2 regions of the Azoarcus olearius genome follow, and region 2 is predicted to be linked to the other one. Evidence: riboswitches for the same ligand, from Rfam matches in the RefSeq annotation. Region 2 holds a riboswitch; the other holds the start of a gene.
The links. A riboswitch is a leader RNA that binds a small molecule or an ion and turns the genes downstream of it on or off. The one in region 2 is predicted to bind S-adenosylhomocysteine.

Region 1 (10,085 bases), 950 kb from region 2:
GCCGATCACCACCCCCATCGCGTAGCCGGACACCAGCATGCCGGCGCGCGGGATGTCGACGCCGAGGTCGCGGGCGACCTCGGGCAGCAGACCCATGATGACGAATTCGGTGGTGCCGATGCCGAAGGAGGCGATGGCGAGGGCGAGGAGCGGAAGCGGCATGGGGCAGAAGGGTTTGCGGTGCTCGGATGGTGCGTTGCAGCATCTTACGCCCCGGCGGCGGCGGGCGCCGGGGCGGGTTTCAATATGCTGATGCCGCGCTGAGGCCGGGTCAGCGCCGCGCACCGAGGCGAAGTGCAAGCGCAACCGCACTGGCGGCGACCGCCACGCCGATTACGCCGTTCCAGCCCGCGTGGGCCAGCGCCAGGCTGCCGAGCGACGAGCCCGCCGCCATGCCGACGAACATGGTTGTGATCAGCAGCGCATTGATGCGGCTGCGCGCGCCGGCGTCCAGGCTGTAGACGATGCTCTGGTGGGCGACCAGCGCGGCCTGGATGCCGAAGTCGAAGCCGATTGCGCTCGCCACGATCAGACCGAGCCGGGCCGAAGGCGGCAGCAGCGGGGCCAGCCACATCGCTGCGAACGCCAGCAGTGCCAGGGCCGCGCCGAGCACGGTCACCGGCTGGGGGCCGCGACGGTCGGCAAGGCGGCCGGCGAGCGGCGCCGCCAGCGCACCCGCCGCGCCGGCCAGGCCGAAGGCGCCCGCCGCGGCGCTGCCGAGCTGGAAGCTGTCGTGCAGCATCACCGCCAGGGTGGACCAGAAGGCGCTGAAGCCTACCGACAGCAGTCCCTGCGCGAGGGCCGCGCGGCGCAGCGCCGGATGCGCCATCCACAACCCGCGCAGCGAGCCGAGCAGCGCAAGGTAGCTCGCCCGCGTGGTGGGTGGGATGTGCGGGATGCCGCGCCAGGCCACCACGCCGATCGCGGCGACCGCGAAGGCGGCGATGAAGTACATCGTGCGCCAGCCGAACTGCTCGGCGACGAAGCCGCTGACCACCCGCGACAGCAGGATGCCGAGCAGCAGTCCGGTCATCACCGTACCGACGATGCGGCCGCGCTGCCGCTCCGGCGCCAGCGCCGCAGCGGCCGGCACGATGTCCTGCGCCAGCGTGGCGGCGAGACCGACGCCGAGGCTGGCGGCGAGCAGCAGGCCGACGCCGGGGGCGAGGCCGCTGGCCAGCAGTGCGAGGGCGAGCAGCGCGGCCTTGAGGGCGATGATGCCGCGGCGGTCGTGGCGGTCGCCGAGCGGCGCCAGCAGCAGGATGCCGCAGGCGTAGCCGAGCTGGGTCAGCGTGGGAATCAGGCCGACGCGCGCGGCGTCGGCGCCGAGGTCGCCGGCGAGCACGCCGAGCATCGGCTGGCTGTAGTAGATCGAGGCGACACTGAGTCCGGCGCCGGCCGCGAGCAGCAGTACGAGCGTCGGACGTGGCCCCGCCTCGGCGGGAACGAAGGCTGCATACGCAGCCTGAATGTTGGCCATGATGGAAAGCTCCGGGGTGTGGGGCGACGGATGAATTCTTCCTTTTGACGATGCGGGTTTGTAGTGGCGGGGGATGCAGGACTGTTATACGTTTGACGCATGAGCGAACTCAGCCTTGAACCCCTCGCCGGCGCCGATCGCGTCGAACTGCTGCGTACCCTCGTGCGCATCGTCGAAGCCGGCAGCCTGTCGGCGGCGGCGCAGCAGCTCGGCATCACCCAGCCGACGGTGAGCCGGCGGCTGCAGGCGCTGGAGCGCGCGCTCGGCCTCAAGCTGCTGCAGCGCTCCACCCACGGCATGAAACTCACGGGCGAGGGCGAGCGCTGCTACGCCCATGCGCGCGACCTGATCGAGCGCTGGCAGGCGATGGAAACCGACCTGCATGGTGCCCGCGACGAACCGCGCGGCAACCTGCGGGTACTGGTGCCGCACGCCTTCGGCCAGGGCCAGCTGATCGCGCCGCTGGTCGATTACCTGCGGCGCTATCCGGAGGTGGCGGTGGAGTGGTTGCTGCACGACCGTCGCCCGGACTTTCTCGCCGAGGGCATCGACTGCGCGATCCAGGTCGGCGAGGTTGCGGATCCGGGGGTAGTGGCGGTGCGGCTGGCGGAGGTGCCGCGCATCGTGGTGGCGGCGCCGGGCGCGTGGGGCGAGGGCGCGCCGCCCGCGGCCCCCGAAGCGCTGGCGGCGATGCCGTGGCTGGCGCTGCGCACCTACTACCGCGATGAGGTGCTGCTGGTGCGTAGCGGCGACGGTGAGCGCAGCCGCTTCCCGATCCGGCCGCGGCTGAGCACCGACAGCCTGTACGCGCTGCGTACCGCGGCGCTGACCGGACTGGGCGCCTGCGTGACGTCAGCGTGGGTCGTCGCCGACGATGTCGCGGGGGGCAAGCTGTGCCACCTGCTGCCGGAATGGGAGGCACCGCCGTTGCCGGTGTATCTGGTCTATCCGCACGCGCGCCACTATCCGGCCAAGCTGCGGGTGTTCAACGCGATGATGCGCGCCTGCATGCCGGCGCTGGGCGGCATGCGCCCGCCGACGCCGGCTTCCGCCGGCCTCGGCTGAGCCCCCGCTTGGGGGCCTTCTATCTCAGGCCAGCCCGAGGCGCTTGCAGATCTCGGTGGTGAGCGCGGACTGGTTCATGCTGTAGAAGTGCAGGCCGGGGACGCCGGCGGCGAGCAGCTTCTCGCACAGCTCGGTGACCACATCCAGGCCGAAGGCGCGGATGGCGTCGGCGTCGTCGCCGTAGGACTCGAACTTGCGCCGCATCCAGCGCGGGATCTCGGCGCCGCAGGCATCCGAGAAGCGCGCCAGCTTGGAGAAGCTGCCGATCGGCATGATGCCCGGCACCACCGGCTTGTCGATGCCGAGCTTGCGCACCGCGTCGACGAAGTGCAGGTAGGCGTCGAGGTTGTAGAAGTACTGCGTGATCGCCGAATCCGCGCCGGCGTCCATCTTGCGCTTGAAGGCGGCAAGGTCGTCGGCGGGGGTCTTGGCCTGCGGATGCCATTCCGGATAGGCGGCAACCTCGATGCGGAAGCGCGAGCCGGTCTCGGCGCGGATGAATTCCACCAGCTCGTTGGCGTAGCGGAACTCGCCCGGATCGACCACGCCCGAGGGCAGGTCGCCGCGCAGCGCGACGATGCGCTTGACGCCGGCGTCGGCATATTCGGCAAGGATGGCGCGGATGCTGTCGCGGGTGGAGCCGATGCACGACAGGTGGGGCGCGGCCTCGCTGCCGCTGGCGGCGATCTCCTTGACCGTGGCGAAGGTGCGCTCGCGGGTGGAGCCGCCGGCGCCATAGGTCACCGAGAAGAAGGTGGGCTTCAGCTCGGCGAGCCGGGCCTGCACCGCGCGCAGCTTCTCTGCGCCCTCGGCCGTCTGCGGCGGGAAGAATTCGATGGAAAGTTCAGTCTTGTGCATGTTGCATCCAGATGAAGAATTCGCGGTTGCCGTCGGTGCCGGTGATGGGCGAGTCGTACCAGCCGAGCACCTCCAGCCCGGCAGCCGCGGCGGCCGTGCGCAGCTTGCGCTCGACCTCGGCGTAGCGCGAGGCGTCGCGCACGATGCCGCCCTTGGAAAGCCCTTGCGGGCCGACCTCGAACTGCGGCTTGACCAGCGCCAGGATGTCGCCGTCGGCTGCAAGCAGCGCCGGCCACTGCGGCAGCAGCAGCGTCAGCGAGATGAAGCTGGCGTCGCAGACGATCAGGCCGAAACCGCCCGGCGGGCAGTGCCCGGCCAGATTCGCCGCCGTCAGGTGACGCGCATTGACGCCTTCCAGCGTGATGCAGCGCGGCTCACCCGCCAGGCGCGGGTGCAGCTGGCCGTGGCCGACCTCGACCCCGACCACCGTATCGGCGCCGGCCTGCAGCAGGCAATCGGTGAAACCGCCGGTGGATTGGCCGACATCCAGGCAGATGCGGCCCGTCGGGTCCAGCCCGCTCGCCGCGAGCGCGCCGGCGAGCTTGAGTCCGCCGCGCGACACGAAACGGTCGGCTTCGTCCGCCGTCACCGTCAGCGTCACCGATTCCGGCAGCTCCTGTGCCGGCTTGGTCACCGCCACGCCGTCGGCGCTGACGCGCCCGGCCTCGATCAGCACCCGCGCCGCGGTGCGCGAAGGCGCCAAGCCCTGCTGCACCAGCAACTGGTCGGCACGTGGCAGGCCGCGCGCGACCGCGGCGGGCGCAAGCGGCCGCTCCGCGGCCGGACGGCTGCTGCGGCGGTGGAAGGATTTCATCGCGCGTGCCCTTTCGGCAGAGGACGGGCGGCCCGCAGGCCGCCCGCCGCCGCGATCAGTAGCGGTAGTGGTTGGGCTTGTACGGGCCTTCGACCGGCACGCCGATGTAGTCGGCCTGGGCCTGGCTCAGCACGGTGAGATTCGCCCCGATCTTCTTCAGGTGCAGGCGGGCGACCATCTCGTCCAGTTGCTTGGGCAGCACGTACACGCCGACCGGGTAGTCGCCGGTTTTGGTGAACAGCTCGATCTGCGCCAGGGTCTGGTTGGCGAAGGAGTTGCTCATCACGAAGCTCGGATGGCCGGTGGCGCAGCCGAGGTTCACCAGGCGGCCCTCGGCCAGCAGGATGATGCGCTTGCCGTCCGGGAAGATGATGTGGTCGACCTGGGGCTTGATGTTCTCCCACTCGTACTGGCGCAGGCTGGCGACTTCGATCTCGGAGTCGAAGTGGCCGATGTTGCAGACGATGGCGTTGTTCTTCATCGCCTTCATGTGCTCGTGGGTGATCACGCCGACGTTGCCGGTGGTGGTGACGAAGATGTCGCCCAGCGCAGCGGCGTCTTCCATGGTGACCACGCGGAAGCCTTCCATCGCCGCCTGCAGCGCGCAGATCGGGTCGATTTCGGTAACCCACACGGTGGCGCCGAGGCCGCGCAGCGACTGGGCGCAGCCCTTGCCCACGTCGCCGTAGCCGAGCACCACGCCGATCTTGCCGGCGATCATCACGTCGGTGGCGCGCTTGATGCCATCCACCAGGGATTCACGGCAGCCGTAGAGGTTGTCGAACTTGGACTTGGTGACCGAATCGTTGACGTTGATCGCCGGGAACTTGAGTTCGCCCTTGGCGTGCATCTGGTACAGGCGGTGGACGCCGGTGGTGGTCTCTTCGGTGACACCCTTGATCTGCGCGAGGCGGGTGGAGTACCAGGTCGGGTCGGTCTTGAGCTTGGCCTTGATGCTGGCGAACAGCACGGTCGCTTCCTCGCTGTCCGGCTTGTCCAGCACCGCGATGTCCTGCTCGGCGCGGGCGCCCAGGTGCAGCAGCAGGGTGGCATCGCCGCCGTCGTCGAGGATCATGTTGCTGTAGCCGCCGTCCTTCCATTCGAAGATGCGGTGGGTGTAGTCCCAGTAGTCTTCCAGCGATTCACCCTTGACCGCGAACACCGGCACGCCCGAAGCGGCGATGGCGGCGGCGGCGTGGTCCTGGGTGGAGAAGATGTTGCACGAGGCCCAGCGCACTTCGGCGCCGAGCGCGGTCAGCGTCTCGATCAGCACCGCGGTCTGGATGGTCATGTGCAGCGAGCCGGTGATGCGCGCGCCCTTCAAGGGCTGGCGGGCGGCGTATTCCTCGCGGATCGCCATCAGGCCCGGCATTTCGGTTTCGGCGATGCGGATTTCCTTGCGTCCCCAGTCGGCGAGCGACAGGTCGGCAATCACGTAATCCTTGATGTCAGCCACAGTGTTCATGTCGTAATCCTTGAACGTGTGGCCGGGAGGGGGTGCAACGGTGATCTCACCTCGTCACCCCGTGCCCGGCACGGGTTATTAGGTGAGCGCAGTTCTGAAGGGACCGAGCCTGGGACGGACGTCTCGCAGCGCTCCTCGGTGGTCGTCGATTATATACCCGCCGTCCTCGCGTGGCGTCTTGTTAGCGATGGTGTCCGCCGAGAACGGCACATCGGCCGGCCGGTCAAAACCGGCAAAACGCGCGATGCCGTCCGCATCGGCAGAACGAGGGGGGAATGACGATGAAAACGAGATTCGACGTGGTCGTCCTGGTTCTGGTGGTCGGAGGCTGTTCGGCGATGTTGCCGAAGAGCCATCAGGAAACGGTGTCGCCGTGGAACACCTTTGAAGAAGCGAAAGCCGCGTTCGACAAGATCGAACTCGGCGCGACCGACCGCGAGGCGGTGCACCAGCTCGGCTTCAACCCGTCCTCCACGCCCAACGTGCAGATCCTCAACTACTCGCAGATCGCGCATGTCGTGCTGCCGGGCGACCGCCTGATCCCGGACGGCGAGGTGCCCACCGCGATCCGCAAATGCGTGCTGGCGCAGGAGCGCTGCGTGGGTTACCAACTGGAGGAAAGCCGCATCAAGCGCAACCGCGTCGGCGGCTTCTGGGGCGACTTCCTCAATTTCCACCGCGAAACGCTGACAACCGGCTGGCGCTTCAATGCGCTGGTGGTGCTGATCGACAACCACGTGGTGTTCAAGCAGTGGTCCGGCCAGCCCTCGATCCGCGAGGTGGGCGTCAGCCGCAACCCGCTGGGCCCGCTGCAGGGCGCGGGCGAACGTCTGTCCACATTCCAGTAAGCCGTGCCGCGGGCGCGCACGCCCGCGGCAGTACGGTGCTTAGAGACCGGCGGCGGCGCGCAGCGCGGCGGCCTTGTCGGTCTGCTCCCACGTGAACTCCGGCTCGTCACGGCCGAAGTGGCCGTAGGCGGCGGTGCGGGAATAGATCGGGCGCAGCAGGTCCAGGGTCTGGATGATGGCCTTGGGGCGGAGGTCGAAGTGGGCACGGATCAGGTCGACGATCTTGTCGTCGGCGACCTTGCCGGTGCCGAAGGTATTCACCATCAGCGACACCGGCTTGGCGACGCCGATCGCGTAGGCGACCTGCACCTCGCACTTGTCGGCCAGGCCGGCGGCCACCACGTTCTTGGCGACGTAGCGGCCGGCGTAGGCGGCCGAGCGGTCGACCTTGGACGGATCCTTGCCGGAGAACGCACCGCCGCCGTGGTGGGCCGCGCCGCCGTAGGTGTCGACGATGATCTTGCGCCCGGTCAGGCCGCAGTCGCCGTGCGGGCCGCCGATGACGAAGCGGCCGGTGGGGTTGATCAGGTAGCGCACCTCGCCCTGCATCAGCTCCTTGGGCAGCACCGGCTTGATGATCTCCTCGATCACCGCCTCGGAAATCTGCGCGTGCGACACTTCCGGGTTGTGCTGCGTCGACACGACCACGGTGTCGATCGCCACTGGCTTGCCGTCGACATACTTCACCGTGAGCTGGCTCTTGGCGTCCGGGCGCAGCCAGGGCAGGCGGCCGTCCTTACGCACTTCGGCCTGGCGCTGCATGATGCGGTGCGCGTAGTAGATCGGCAGCGGCATCAGGCTGGGGGTTTCGTTGGTGGCGTAACCGAACATCAGGCCCTGGTCGCCGGCACCCTGGTCGAGATCGAGCCCTTCGCCTTCATTCACGCCCTGGGCGATGTCGGACGACTGGCGATTGATCGCCGCCAGCACGGCGCACGACTTGTAGTCGAAGCCGATGTCGGAGTTGTCGTAGCCGATGCGGCGCACCACATCCTGCGCGATCTCACGGTAGTTGGGGTGGGCGGAGGTGGTGATTTCGCCGGAGATCACCACCAGGCCGGTGGACACCAGGGTTTCGCAGGCGACGCGCGCCTTGGGGTCTTCGGCCAGGATGGCGTCGAGCACGCCATCGGAGATCTGGTCGGCAACCTTGTCCGGGTGGCCTTCGGAGACCGATTCGGAGGTGAAGAGAAACTCGTTTGCCATGCGTTCTGCTCCTGAAAAACAAAAATCCCCGGTTCTGTGGCGTCGTGGCCAGCTCCGGGGATTTCGGCGAGCAGCCGACGCTTTAGCAGTATTTCTGGTGCCCGTTCGCAACGGAGTAGTCCGGGAACATGGCGGCCGCCCTGCAAGTTGTCGAATTAACTCGGCGGCTAAGCGATAATTATAGGCTGCCGACCCGCGGCGTCAAAGCCGCGCCCGCCACGCAAATTGAAAAATCCCGTAAACGTGCTCGTTTCCCTTCTTTTTAGACTCTCCTCCCGCTTGCCGCTGTCGTGGCTGCACCGCCTGGGCGGCTGGATGGGCTGGCTCGTCTATTGGTGCGCCCCCGGCTACCGCCGGCGCCTGCGGCGCAACCTCGCACTCGCCACCGGGCGCGAGGACCGCGCGCTGCTGCATGCCGCGGTGGCGGAAGCGGGGCGGCAGGCGCTGGAGCTGCCCTGGCTGTGGCTGCGGCCGCTCGACCAGGTCGTCGCCAAGGTGGTGCGGGTGGAAGGATGGGAGCTGGTCGAGGCCGCCGAGAGGGCCGGCGCCGGCATCCTGTTCTTCACGCCGCACCTGGGCTGCTTCGAGATCACCGCTACCTGCTACGCCGCCCACGCCCCGATCACGGTGCTCTACCGCCCGCCGCGCAAGGCTGCGCTGCAGCCGCTGATGGAAGCGGGCCGCGCGCGCGGCAACATGCGCATCGCGCCGGCGGACATCTCGGGCGTGCGTGCGCTGGTGAAGACGCTGCGCAGCAAGGAGGCGGTGGGGATGCTGCCCGACCAGGTGCCCGCCGCGGGCGAGGGCATGTGGGTGCCGTTCTTCGGCCGACCGGCATGGACGATGACGCTCGGCGCCCGGCTGGCCGAGGTGAAGGGCGTGCACGTCATCTACTGCTGGGCCGAACGCCTGCCGCGCGGCGAGGGCTACGTGTTCCGCATGTTCGGCCCCACCGAGCCGCTGGAAGGCGACCTTGAAGCGCGCTGCGCCACCATCAACCGCGAGATCGAGCGCCTGATCCTGCAATGTCCCGCCCAGTACCTGTGGGGCTACCACCGCTACAAGCGTCCCAAGGGCGCACGTGCCAAGGAGGCGCAATGAGCCCGCTCCAATTCCGTCAGGGAACGCCATGTTGACCCGTCTCGGCGTCGCCGTGTTCTGGCTGCTGCACTGGCTGCCGCTGCCGCTGCTCGCGCGCATCGGCGAACTGTTCGGCCTGCTGCTCTACCTGTTCGCCGTGCCGCGCCGGCGGGTGGTCGCCACCAACCTGAGGCTGTGTTTTCCGGAATTGTCCGACGGCGAACGCCGGCGCCTTGCCCGCGCCCATTTCCGCATCATCGGCCGCAGCCTGCTCGAACGCGGCCTGCTGTGGTGGGCCAGCCCGGCGCGCCTGGAGCGCCTGGTGGCGGTCGAAGGGCTGGAGCGGCTGCGCGCGCTGCAGGCCGAAGGCCGGCCGGTGCTGCTGCTGACGCCGCACTTCCTCGGGCTGGACATGGGCGGCACGCGGCTGTCGATGCTGGGCGACTTCGTCAGCATCTACGCGCGGCAGAAGAACAAGGTGCTGGACCGCTGGCTCTACCACGGCCGCAGCCGCTTCGGCGACCAACTGCTGCTGTCGCGCCAGGACGGCGTGCGCAGTACCGTGAAGGCGATGAAGGCAGGGCGGCCGTTCTACTACCTGCCGGACATGGACTACGGCCGCAAGGACGCGATCTTCGTGCCCTTCTTCGGCGTGCCCGCCGCCACCATCACCGGGCTGCCGCGCTTGGCGCGGCTGTCGGGCGCCGCCGTGCTGCCCTGCGTCACCCACATCCTGCCCGGTGGCGGCGGCTACAAGGTGGAGATCGGCGAGCCCTGGCCGGACTTTCCCAGTGACGACGTGGAGGCCGATACCGCACGCATGAACGCGTGGATCGAGGCCAAGGTGCGGACGATGCCGGAGCAGTACTACTGGGTGCACCGCCGCTTCAAGACCCGTCCGCCGGGAGAGGCGCGCTTCTACTGACCGGGCGCGGGGCCGTCCTGCCGCGCCAGGTGCGCGAGCACCAGCGGAAATGCAGCGCTGCCGAGCAGGGCCAGCGCCGAGACGATCAGCGCGAGGGCGGTGCCGGGTTCGGCGAGGATGGGGTGAAGGCCCGAGAAGTCGCCGAGGAGCAAAGCGAGCCCGGCGCCCAGGGCCGCGAGACCGGGCACGCCGAGCAGCCAGGCCGCGACAGGAATGCGGCGCCGTGCGGCAGCGGGCGGGGAAGAGGCGCGTATCTGCATGGGCGCGATTCTGGCACAGCAGGCGCGGTGGACGCTGGGCAGTCGCTGGGCGAGAATTCTGCCGGCAAGCGCGCGTAGGCCCGC
Region 2 (10,085 bases):
AAGTCGAGTACCGCGACGCGGTCGCACAGCCCCATCACCAGCTTCACGTCGTGCTCGATCAGCAGCACGGTGACGCCGTCGGCGCGGATCTGCTCGATCAGGCGCTTCAGGTGGCCGGTCTCGGTGGCGTTCATGCCGGCGGCCGGTTCGTCCAGCGCCAGCAGCTGGGGTTCGGTGGCGAGCGCGCGCGCGATCTCCAGCCGGCGCTGGTCGCCGTAGGAAAGATTGCGGGAGACCACCTCGGCGAAGCGTTCGATGCCTACGTAGCGCAGCATTTCGTAAGCGCGTTCGGTCGTCAGGCGTTCTTCCTCGCGGGTGAAGCGGTTCTGCGCGAGGATGCCCCACACCCCGGCCTTGGTGCGGATGTGGTGTCCGGCCATGACGTTCTCCAGCGCCGTCAGTTCGCGGAACAGGCGGATGTTCTGGAAGGTGCGGGCGATGCCGCGGCCAACGATCTTGTGCGGCTTGCCGGTGGGCAGCTCGCTGCCGTTGAACACGAACTCGCCGCCGTCGGGCACGTAGGCGCCGGTCAGCACGTTGAAGAAGGTGGTCTTGCCGGCGCCGTTGGGGCCGATCAGGCCATACACCTCGCCCTTGCGGATGGTCAGCGAGACGTCGGTGAGCGCCTGCAGGCCGCCGAAGCGCTTGCCGATGTTGCGGGCTTCGAGCAGCGTGATCATTCGGCGGCGCTCCGGTGCAGGTTTTCCGGATGCGCGTAGCGCGCCCGCGCCGGGATCAGGCCCGCCGGACGCAGCAGCATCATCAGGATCATCGCCAGCGACAGCAGCAGCATGCGCAGCACCTCGGGGTCGAGCAGCACGTGGCCGAACACCGCCTGCTGGAGCGGCACCGCGACGTGGCGCAGGATTTCGGGCAGCAGCGCAAGCACGAAGGCGCCGACCAGCGCCCCGGCGATGTTGCCCATGCCGCCGAACACCACCATCGTCAGCACCGCGATCGACTCCATCAGCGAGAACGACTCCGGCGACACGAAGCCCTGGAAGGCGCCGAACAGGCAGCCCGAGACGCCGCCGAAGGTGGCGCCGAGCGCGAACGCGAGCAGTTTCATGTTGCGGGTGTTGATGCCGATCGCCTTGGCGGCGAGTTCGTCGTCGCGCATCGCCGCCCACGCGCGGCCGATGCGCGAGATCTGCAGGCGGCGGATGAAGATGATGGAGCCGGCGACGAAGGCGAGGAAGAAGTAGTAGTAGAGGAACAGCGAGTTGATCGAGAGTTCTTCGGTGACGCGGATGTTGCGTGAGAGGTCCCAGCCGAACAGCACGATCGGGTCGATCATGTTGATGCCCTGCGGCCCGTTGGTGATGTTGATCGGGTAGTTCAGGTTGAGCATGAAGATGCGCACGATCTCGCCGAAGCCGAGGGTGACGATGGCGAGGTAGTCGCCGCGTAACCTCAGCACCGGAAAGCCGAGCGCGATGCCGGCGAGCGCGGCGAAACCGGCGCCCAGCGGCAGGATCAGCCAGAACGGCAGATGCACGTCGAAGTGCGGCGAGGCGAGGAAGGCGAAGCTGTAGGCGCCGACCGCGTAGAAGGCGATGTAGCCGAGGTCGAGCAGGCCGGCGAAGCCCACCACCAGGTTGAGGCCCAGCGCCAGCATCATGTAGAGCAGCGCGAAGTCCAGGATGCGTACCCAGCTGCGGCCGAACTGCCATGCGATCAGCGGCGCGGCGATGGCGAGGATCAGGATCAGCCAGCGCGCGGCGAGCGGGTTGCGTTTGCCCAGCCAGGGAACGGCGGCGGCGAGTTCGTTCATGGTTCTTTCCCCTTACGCGCGGTCGGACACGCGTTCGCCGAGCAGCCCGGTGGGCCGGAAGATCAGCACCAGGCCGAGGATCAGGAAGGCGAAGATGTCCTGGTAGGACGAGTTGAGGAAACCGAAGGTGAGGTGCTCGATGTAGCCGGCGCCGAAGGATTCCACCAGGCCGAGCACCACGCCGCCCACCATCGCGCCGCCGAGGTTGCCGATGCCGCCGAGCACCGCGGCGGTGAAGGCCTTGAGCCCCGGCATGAAGCCCATGCCGTAGTGGGCGATGCCGTAGTTGCTGGCATACATCACGCCCGCCACCGCGGCCAGCCCGGCGCCGATGACGAAGGTGAAGGCGATGACCGCGTTGGTATCCACGCCCATCAGGCTGGCGGTGCGGTGGTTTTCGGCGGTGGCGCGCATCGCGCGGCCGATGCGGGTGCGGCTGACCAGCAGCGTCAGGCCGATCATCAGCAGCGCCGACACGATCACGATGACGATCTGCACCGGGGTGACGAACACGCCTTCGACCGGCTGCAGCGGCGTGGTCGAGATGAGTTGCGGAAAGGTGTGGTAGTTGCGGCCCCAGATGATCATCGCGATCGTCTGCAGCAGGAAGGACATGCCGATCGCGGTGATCAGCGGCGCCAGCCGCGGCGCGTTGCGCAAGCGTCGGTAGGCCAGCCGCTCCATCGTGAAGCCGATCAGCATCGACACCGGAATCGCCACCAGCAGCGCGATCGTCAGCATGACCAGCGGCGACATGCCGGGCGCCACCCCCATCAGGAACAGCATGGTCTGCAGCGCGGTCATCGCGCCCACCATCAGCACGTCGCCGTGGGCGAAGTTGATCAGGCCGAGAATGCCGTAAACCATGGTGTAGCCGAGTGCGATCAGCGCGTAGACGCTGCCGATCACCAGGCCGTTGATCGTCTGCTGGATGAGGGTTTCCATCGGGCCCTTGCGCGCGGCGGATAGCTTGAAGTGCGGGTGGAGCAGGCGGCGCCGGCATCGGTGCCGGCGCCGCGAGGGGCGCGGCGGGTGGCCTCGCGCCCTGCGCTGGCGCTTACAGCGGCGCCCAGTCGCCGTTCTTGAACTGGTACACCGTGATCGAGCCTTCCTTCAGGTCGCCCTTGTCGTCGAAGGAGATGTTGCCGATGACGCCCGGGAAGTTCACCTTCTTCAGTTCCGGAATGTACTTGGCCGGCTCAGCCGAGCCCGCCTTCTGCATCGCGGTGATGATCGCGGTGGCGGCGTCGTAGGCATACGGCGAGTAGATCTGCACGTCGGCGTTGTAGCGCTTCTTGTAGCGCTCGCGGAAGTCCGCCCCGCCCGGCATCTTCTCGATCGGCAGGCCGGCCATCGAGCAGTAGGCGTTGGCGCTGATCGCGTCGCCGGCCAGCTTGATCATCTCGGGGCTGCAGCCGCCGTCGCCGGTGAGGAACTTGGCCGAAATGCCGAGCTGCTTCATCTGGCGCAGCATCGGGCCGGCCTGGGCGTCCATGCCGCCGAAGAAGATCACGTCCGGGTTGGTGGCGCGGATCTTGGTGAGGATGGCGTTGAAGTCGGTGGCCTTGTCGGTGGTGAACTCACGCGCCACGATCTGCGCGCCCGAGGCCTTCGCGCCCTTTTCGGTTTCGTCCGCCAGGCCCTGGCCGTAGGCGGTGCGGTCGTCGATGATCGCGATCTTCTTCGCGCCCAGGTTGGTGGCGGCGAACTTGCCGAGCACCGAGCCCTGCTGCACGTCGTTGGCGATGGTGCGGAACACACCCTTGTAGCCCTGCTGGGTGAGCTTGGGGTTGGTGGAGGCGGGCGTCACCTGGGCGATGCCGGCCTGGTCGTAGATGCGCGACGCCGGAATCGAGGTGCCGGAGTTCAGGTGGCCGACGACAGCCTTCACGCCCGCGTCGACCAGACGCTGGGCCACCGTGGTACCGGTGCGCGGGTCGGCCTGGTCGTCCTCGCCGACGAATTCCAGCTTGACCTTCTTGCCGCCGATCGTGACGCCCTTGGCGTTGGCCTCTTCCACCGCGAGGCGGGTGCCGTTTTCGAGATCCTTGCCGAGGTGGGCGATGGTGCCGGTGAGCGGGGCGACGCCACCGATCTTGACGACCTGTTCCTGGGCCTGGGCGCTACCGATGCCGAGCGCCATCACGGCAAGTGCTACGACGGATTTCTTCATACCTGATCCTCCAGCGAAACTGACATAAGGATGTTTCGTGTTGTTGTTCCCACTCCGGCGCCACCTCCAGCGCGGCGGGGTGGGTGGTACGACTCGCAAGTCCGCTTTCCGCAGCGCCCGCCGTTGTGCCCGGGAGGCTGCGCGAAAGTGGCGGTATTGTGCCCAAAAAACGGTGCGCGGCGGGGCCCGGGCGAGGCGCCGGGGCGCGCGGCGCAAGCGATCTGCGATCGAAACGAGGCGCAGGATTCATGCCAGTGGCGATGAGGCAGGTGCGCCCCGCATCCGCCGAGGGGGCGCGCGTGCCGGGCGCACGCACAGCGGGCGCGGCGCACCGGGGTGGTGCAGCCGCGTCACCCGCTTGCGCGCGGGCGGCGGAAGCGCTCAGTCGGCCGATACCCACTTGCCGTCGCGGAAGCGGTGCATGCTGACCCCGCCGTTGCGGATGTCGCCCTGGGGGTCGAAGGCGATTTCGCCGGTCACGCCCTTGAAGGCGACCCGCTGCAGGGCCGGCAGGTACTTGGCCGGCTCGCTGGAGTCGGCCGCCTTCATCGCTTCGATCAGGGCGGTGGTGGCGTCGTAGCTGTAGGGCGCATAGAGCAGCACGTCGGTCTTGTAGCGCTGCTTGAAGCGGCTGAGGAAATCGGCGCCGCCGGGCATCTTCGCCGGCGGCAGGCTGGCCTGCGAGCAATACACCTTGTCGCTCATCGCGTCGCCGGCGAGCTTGATCATCTCGCCGGTGCATACGCCGTCGCCGCCCAGGTAGATGGCGCTGCTGCCCAGTTGGCGCAACTGGCGCAGCATCGGCGCCGCTTGCGCGTCCATGCCGCCATAGAACACCGCGTCCGGCGCCTTGGCTTTGATCTTGGTGAGGATGGCGAGGAAGTCGGTGGATTTGTCGGTGGTGAATTCGCGCCCGACCACCTGCAGTCCACGCTGCCTGGCCGCATCGGCAAAGGCATCGGCCAGGCCCTGACCGTAGGCGGTGCGGTCGTCGATGATCGCAACCTTGGCGGCTTTCAGCGTGTCGGCGGCGTACTTCGCCGTCGCCTCGCCCTGCTGCAGGTCGTTGGCGATCACCCGGAAAGTCACCTTGTAGCCCTGGCGGGTGAGCTTGGGGCTGGTGGAGGAGGGCGTCACCACCGGCACGCCGGCCTGCTCGTACACCCGCGACGCCGGGATGGACGCGCCCGAGGTCACATGGCCGACCACGCCTTTCACGCCGAGATCGGTGAGCCGCTGCGCCACGGTGGTGGCAGTGCGCGGATCGCCCTGGTCGTCCTCGCTGACCAGCTCGAACTTCACCTTCTGCCCGCCCAGGGTGATGCCCCTGGCGTTGGCGTCCTCGACCGCCAGCCGCGCGCCCATCTCGCCATCCTTGCCGAAATGGGCGATGGGCCCGGTGAGCGGGCCGGCGTGGCCAATCTTGACCACGGTCTGGGCGAGGGCGGCGGAATTGCCCACCAGGGCGAGGGTAGCGGCCAGCAGGCAGGCTACGGGCGTCTTCATGGCGGTTCTCCGGTGCGTTGCAGATTGTCACCCGGCGCGATTGCGTTTCCGGCCGGCAACGGAGATTCTAGCCCGCGCCCGGCGGCCCGTTGCCGGTAGGGAGATGCCCCGATGAGACGCCTGCTGACCGTGCTCTGTTCCGTACTTGCCGCCCTCGGCCTGCCCGCCTGCGACGGCTTCAACGCGCGCGAACTGCGGCCCGGGATATCGACCGCGCTCGAAGTGCGCGACCGCTACGGCCCGCCGCAGATGGAGTGGCACAACGACGACGGCTCGGTGACCTGGGAGTATTCGCGCCAGCCGCAGGGCGCCGAGTGCTACATGATCACCATCGGCCCGGACAACGTATTGCGCAGCCTCGACCAGGTGTTGAACGAAGCCACTTTCGCCCGCGTCCAACCCGGCATGAGTAACGAGGACGTGCGCCGCCTGCTTGGCAAGCCGGCGTCCAGCCAGTTCTTCCAGCTCAAGCAGGAGACCGTGTGGGAATGGCTGATCGAGCGCGGTTCCACCGTGGTCGATCCGGTCTATTTCACCGTGTCCTTCAACACCGAGGGCCGTGTCGTCAGCACCGGCCGCTATACCCGCATGCGAGGTTGAAATGTTCCGTGGTTCCGTCGTCAAGGCCCTGCTGCTTGTCGCCGCGCTGCTGATGGGCGGCTGCGCCGTCTTTCAACCGCCCCGCCCCTACACCACCGAGGCCGAAGCGCTGGCCGACCGCGGCGAGCCCACCCGGCGCTGGGACAACGGCGACGGCACCACCACGCTGGAGTACGCCACCCAGCCCTACGGCGACACCTGCGTGATGGTGCAGGTGGACGCGGGCGGCATCGTGCTGCGCCAGTGGGATGCGCTGGACTACGACAACCTCGCCCGGGTGCAGAAGGGCATGAGCAAGCAGGATGTGGCGCGGATGCTGGGCGAACACCGCTCCGAGCAGACCTTCCGCCTGTCGGGCGAGGAGGTGTGGGACTGGAACATCCGCAACGACGGGCCCGGCATCGCCACGCTGTTCAACGTGCATTTCAAGGACGGCACGGTGGTGCGCACCAGCCAGAGCTACATCCACTACCCCGACAGCACCATGTGGGGACCGTGGGGGATGTACCCGTGGTATCCCTACGGCTACCCCTATGCCTATCCCTACTACCCGCCGCGCGTGCGTGCCGTGCCCTGGCGGCCGTGGCCCTATCGCCCGCCGCCGTGGCATTGAGCCCATCGCCGTAGGCGCCCGAGGCTCGACACCCCTGCCCGTGCCGCCGTAAAATCCGCAGCCTGCCGAGGAGCGCTGCGACCCGAAATCACGCCGGGCCAGGCTCGGCAACCGAACAACGGCGCTCGCAAACCACCAGCCGGGTTTGCCGCGCCGTTTGCTTTTGCGTCGCCTACCCGCTGTGCTTAGCCCGCCACGCCGGACACACGAGGTAGAACCATGCAAGCCGACCGCTCCGAAGAACTCCGCCAGCAACTCGCCCAGCGCATCCTCATCCTGGACGGCGCGATGGGCACGATGATCCAGCAGTACAAGCTGGGCGAGGCGGACTACCGCGGCACGCGCTTCCTCGAACATCCGAAGGACCTCAAGGGCAACAACGACCTGCTGGTGCTGACGCGCCCGGACGTGGTCGGCGAGATCCATCGTGCATATCTCGATGCCGGCGCCGACATCATCGAGACCTGTTCCTTCAACGCCACCCGGGTGTCGCAGGCCGAATACGGCATGGCCGACATCGCCTACGAACTCAACGTCGCCAGCGCCCGGCTGGTGCGAGAGCTGTGCGACGAGTTCACCGCCCGGAACCCGGCCAAGCCGCGCTACTGCGCCGGCGTGCTGGGCCCGACTTCGCGCACGCTGTCGATCAGCCCGGATGTGAACGACCCCGGCTACCGCAACATCGAATTCGATGCGCTGGTGGAGGACTACTACGAATCCGCCAAGGGTCTGATGGAAGGCGGCGCCGACCTGCTGCTGATCGAAACCATCTTCGACACGCTCAACGCCAAGGCCGCGGTGTTCGCGGTGGAGAAGCTGTTCGACGACCTTGATCGCCGCCTGCCGGTGATGATCTCCGGCACCATCACCGACGCTTCCGGCCGCACGCTCTCGGGGCAGACCGCCGAAGCCTTCTGGAACTCGCTGGCGCACGCGCGGCCGATCTCCTTCGGCCTCAACTGCGCGCTCGGCGCCAAGGAGCTGCGCGCCTACGTCGACGAACTCTCCAACGTCTGCGACACCTTCGTTTCCGCCCACCCCAATGCCGGCCTGCCCAATCCGCTGGCGCCCACCGGCTACGACGAAACGCCGGAGCAACTGGCGGACGCCGTCGTGGAATGGGCGCAGTCCGGCCTGGTGAACATCCTTGGCGGCTGTTGCGGCACCACCCCGGCCCACATCGCCGCGATCGCGCAGGCGGTGGCGAGCGTGCCGCCGCGCCGGGTGCCGGAAATCGAGAAGAAGCTGCGCCTGTCCGGGCTGGAACCCTTCAACGTGGGCGCCGACAGCCTGTTCGTGAACGTCGGCGAGCGCACCAACGTCACCGGCTCCAAGGCCTTCGCCCGCATGATCCTCGAAGGCCGCTTCGACGACGCGCTGGCGGTGGCCCGCCAGCAGGTGGAGAACGGCGCCCAGGTCATCGACATCAACATGGACGAGGCCATGCTGGATTCGGTGGCGGCGATGGAGCGCTTCCTCAAGCTCATCGCCTCCGAGCCGGACATCTCGCGCGTGCCCATCATGATCGACTCTTCCAAGTGGGAGGTGATCGAGGCCGGCCTGAAATGCATCCAGGGCAAGGGCATCGTCAATTCGATTTCGATGAAGGAAGGCGAAGAGAGCTTCCTGCGTCAGGCGCGGCTGGCCCGCCGTTACGGCGCCGCGGTGATCGTGATGGCCTTCGACGAGAAGGGCCAGGCCGACACCTATGCGCGCAAGATCGAGATCTGCGCCCGCGCCTACGAGCTGCTGGTCGGCATCGGCTTCCCGCCCGAAGACATCATCTTCGACCCCAACATCTTCGCCATCGCCACCGGCATTGAAGAGCACGACAACTACGCGGTCGATTTCATCCAGAGCGTGGCCTGGATCAAGGCCAACCTGCCCCATGCCAAGACCTCGGGCGGGGTTTCCAACGTCAGCTTCAGCTTCCGCGGCAACGAGCCGGTGCGCGAAGCCATCCACACCGTCTTCCTGTACCACGCTATCAAGGCCGGGCTGACCATGGGCATCGTCAACGCCGGCATGCTGGGGGTGTATGACGACCTCGACCCGGTGCTGCGGGAGAAGGTGGAAGACGTTGTCCTTAACCGCAAGGCGGCATCTGGCCAAAATCCGGGCGAAGCGCTGGTGGAACTGGCCCAGACGGTGAAGGAAGGCAAGTCCAAGGACACCGGCCCCGACCTCGCCTGGCGCGAATGGAGCGTGGAAGAGCGCCTGAAGCACGCGCTGGTGAAGGGCATCACCGAATTCGTCGTTGCCGACACCGAGGAAGTGCGCGCGCGCCTGGAGTCCGAAGGCAAGCCGCCGCTGGCGGTCATCGAAGGCCCGCTGATGGCGGGCATGGACGTGGTCGGCGACCTCTTCGGCGCGGGCAAGATGTTCCTGCCCCAGGTGGTGAAGTCCGCCCGCGTGATGAAGCAGGCGGTGGCCCACCTCATCCCCTACATCGAGGCGGAAAAGGCGCGCACCGGCGCCACCAGCAAGGGCCGCATCGTCATCGCCACCGTAAAGGGCGACGTGCACGATATCGGCAAGAACATCGTCGGCGTGGTGCTGGGCTGTAATGGCTACGAGGTGATCGACCTCGGCGTGATGGTGCCCACCGACAAGATCCTCAACGCCGCGCGCGAGCACGGCGCCCAGGCCATCGGCCTGTCGGGCCTCATCACCCCCTCGCTGGAAGAGATGAGCCACGTCGCTGCCGAGATGCAGCGCCAGGGCTTCGACGTGCCGCTGCTCATCGGCGGCGCCACCACCAGCCGCGCTCATACCGCGATCAAGATCGCCCCGCACTACCAGCAGCCGGTGGTGTATGTGCCGGACGCTTCGCGCGCGGTCGGCGTGGTGACCGCGCTGCTGTCCGAAGGCGGCGCCGGGGACTTCAAGGCCCAACTCGCCGCCGACTACGACAAGATCCGCGCCCAGCACGCCAACAAGAAGGGCGTGCAACTCGTCAGCCTGGAAGCCGCGCGCGCCAATGCCTACAACCCGCTGTCGGTGGAAGGCTACGAACCGGTCGAGCCCAACACCCTGGGCGTGATGGCGCTCGACGTCGATCTGGACGAGCTGCGCGACTACATCGACTGGGGCCCCTTCTTCCAGACCTGGGATCTGGCCGGCAGCTTCCCGAAGATTCTCGATGACGAAGTCGTCGGCGAAACCGCGCGCAACGTGTTCAACGACGCGCAGGCCATGCTGGAAGACCTGATTGCCGGCGAGTGGGTGCAGGCCAAGGCGGTGTTCGGCCTCTTCCCCGCCAACAGCGTGGGCGACGACATCGCGTTTTACGCCGACGAGTCCCGCGACGAACCGATGATGACCTGGCATGGCCTGCGCCAGCAGCACGAGCGCCCGGCCGGCAAGCCGCACTGGTGCCTGGCCGACTTCGTCGCCCCCAAGGCCAGCGGTGTGCGCGA

Region 1: it holds a riboswitch for S-adenosylhomocysteine, as region 2 does, so the genes downstream of both, ahcY (adenosylhomocysteinase) here and metH (methionine synthase) in region 2, are expected to answer to the same signal.

The regions. Positions count from the first base shown of each region.
Region 1 is NZ_CP016210.1:662,380-672,464, forward strand. Features, by position in the region: gene dqs_RS03210 (MFS transporter) at 1-162, opposite strand, end outside; gene dqs_RS03215 (MFS transporter) at 272-1,480, opposite strand; gene dqs_RS03220 (LysR family transcriptional regulator) at 1,580-2,545, shown strand; gene metF (methylenetetrahydrofolate reductase [NAD(P)H]) at 2,570-3,403, opposite strand; gene dqs_RS03230 (TlyA family RNA methyltransferase) at 3,390-4,217, opposite strand; gene ahcY (adenosylhomocysteinase) at 4,273-5,682, opposite strand; S-adenosyl-L-homocysteine riboswitch at 5,760-5,823, opposite strand; gene dqs_RS03240 (hypothetical protein) at 5,964-6,530, shown strand; gene metK (methionine adenosyltransferase) at 6,570-7,736, opposite strand; gene dqs_RS03250 (lysophospholipid acyltransferase family protein) at 7,980-8,837, shown strand; gene dqs_RS03255 (lysophospholipid acyltransferase family protein) at 8,869-9,741, shown strand; gene dqs_RS03260 (hypothetical protein) at 9,735-10,001, opposite strand.
Region 2 is NZ_CP016210.1:4,166,525-4,176,609, reverse strand. Features, by position in the region: gene dqs_RS19110 (ABC transporter ATP-binding protein) at 1-680, opposite strand, end outside; gene dqs_RS19105 (ABC transporter permease subunit) at 677-1,774, opposite strand; gene dqs_RS19100 (branched-chain amino acid ABC transporter permease) at 1,787-2,719, opposite strand; gene dqs_RS19095 (branched-chain amino acid ABC transporter substrate-binding protein) at 2,832-3,947, opposite strand; gene dqs_RS19090 (branched-chain amino acid ABC transporter substrate-binding protein) at 4,329-5,453, opposite strand; gene bamE (outer membrane protein assembly factor BamE domain-containing protein) at 5,565-6,053, shown strand; gene dqs_RS19080 (hypothetical protein) at 6,055-6,666, shown strand; S-adenosyl-L-homocysteine riboswitch at 6,728-6,800, shown strand; gene metH (methionine synthase) at 6,886-10,085, shown strand, end outside.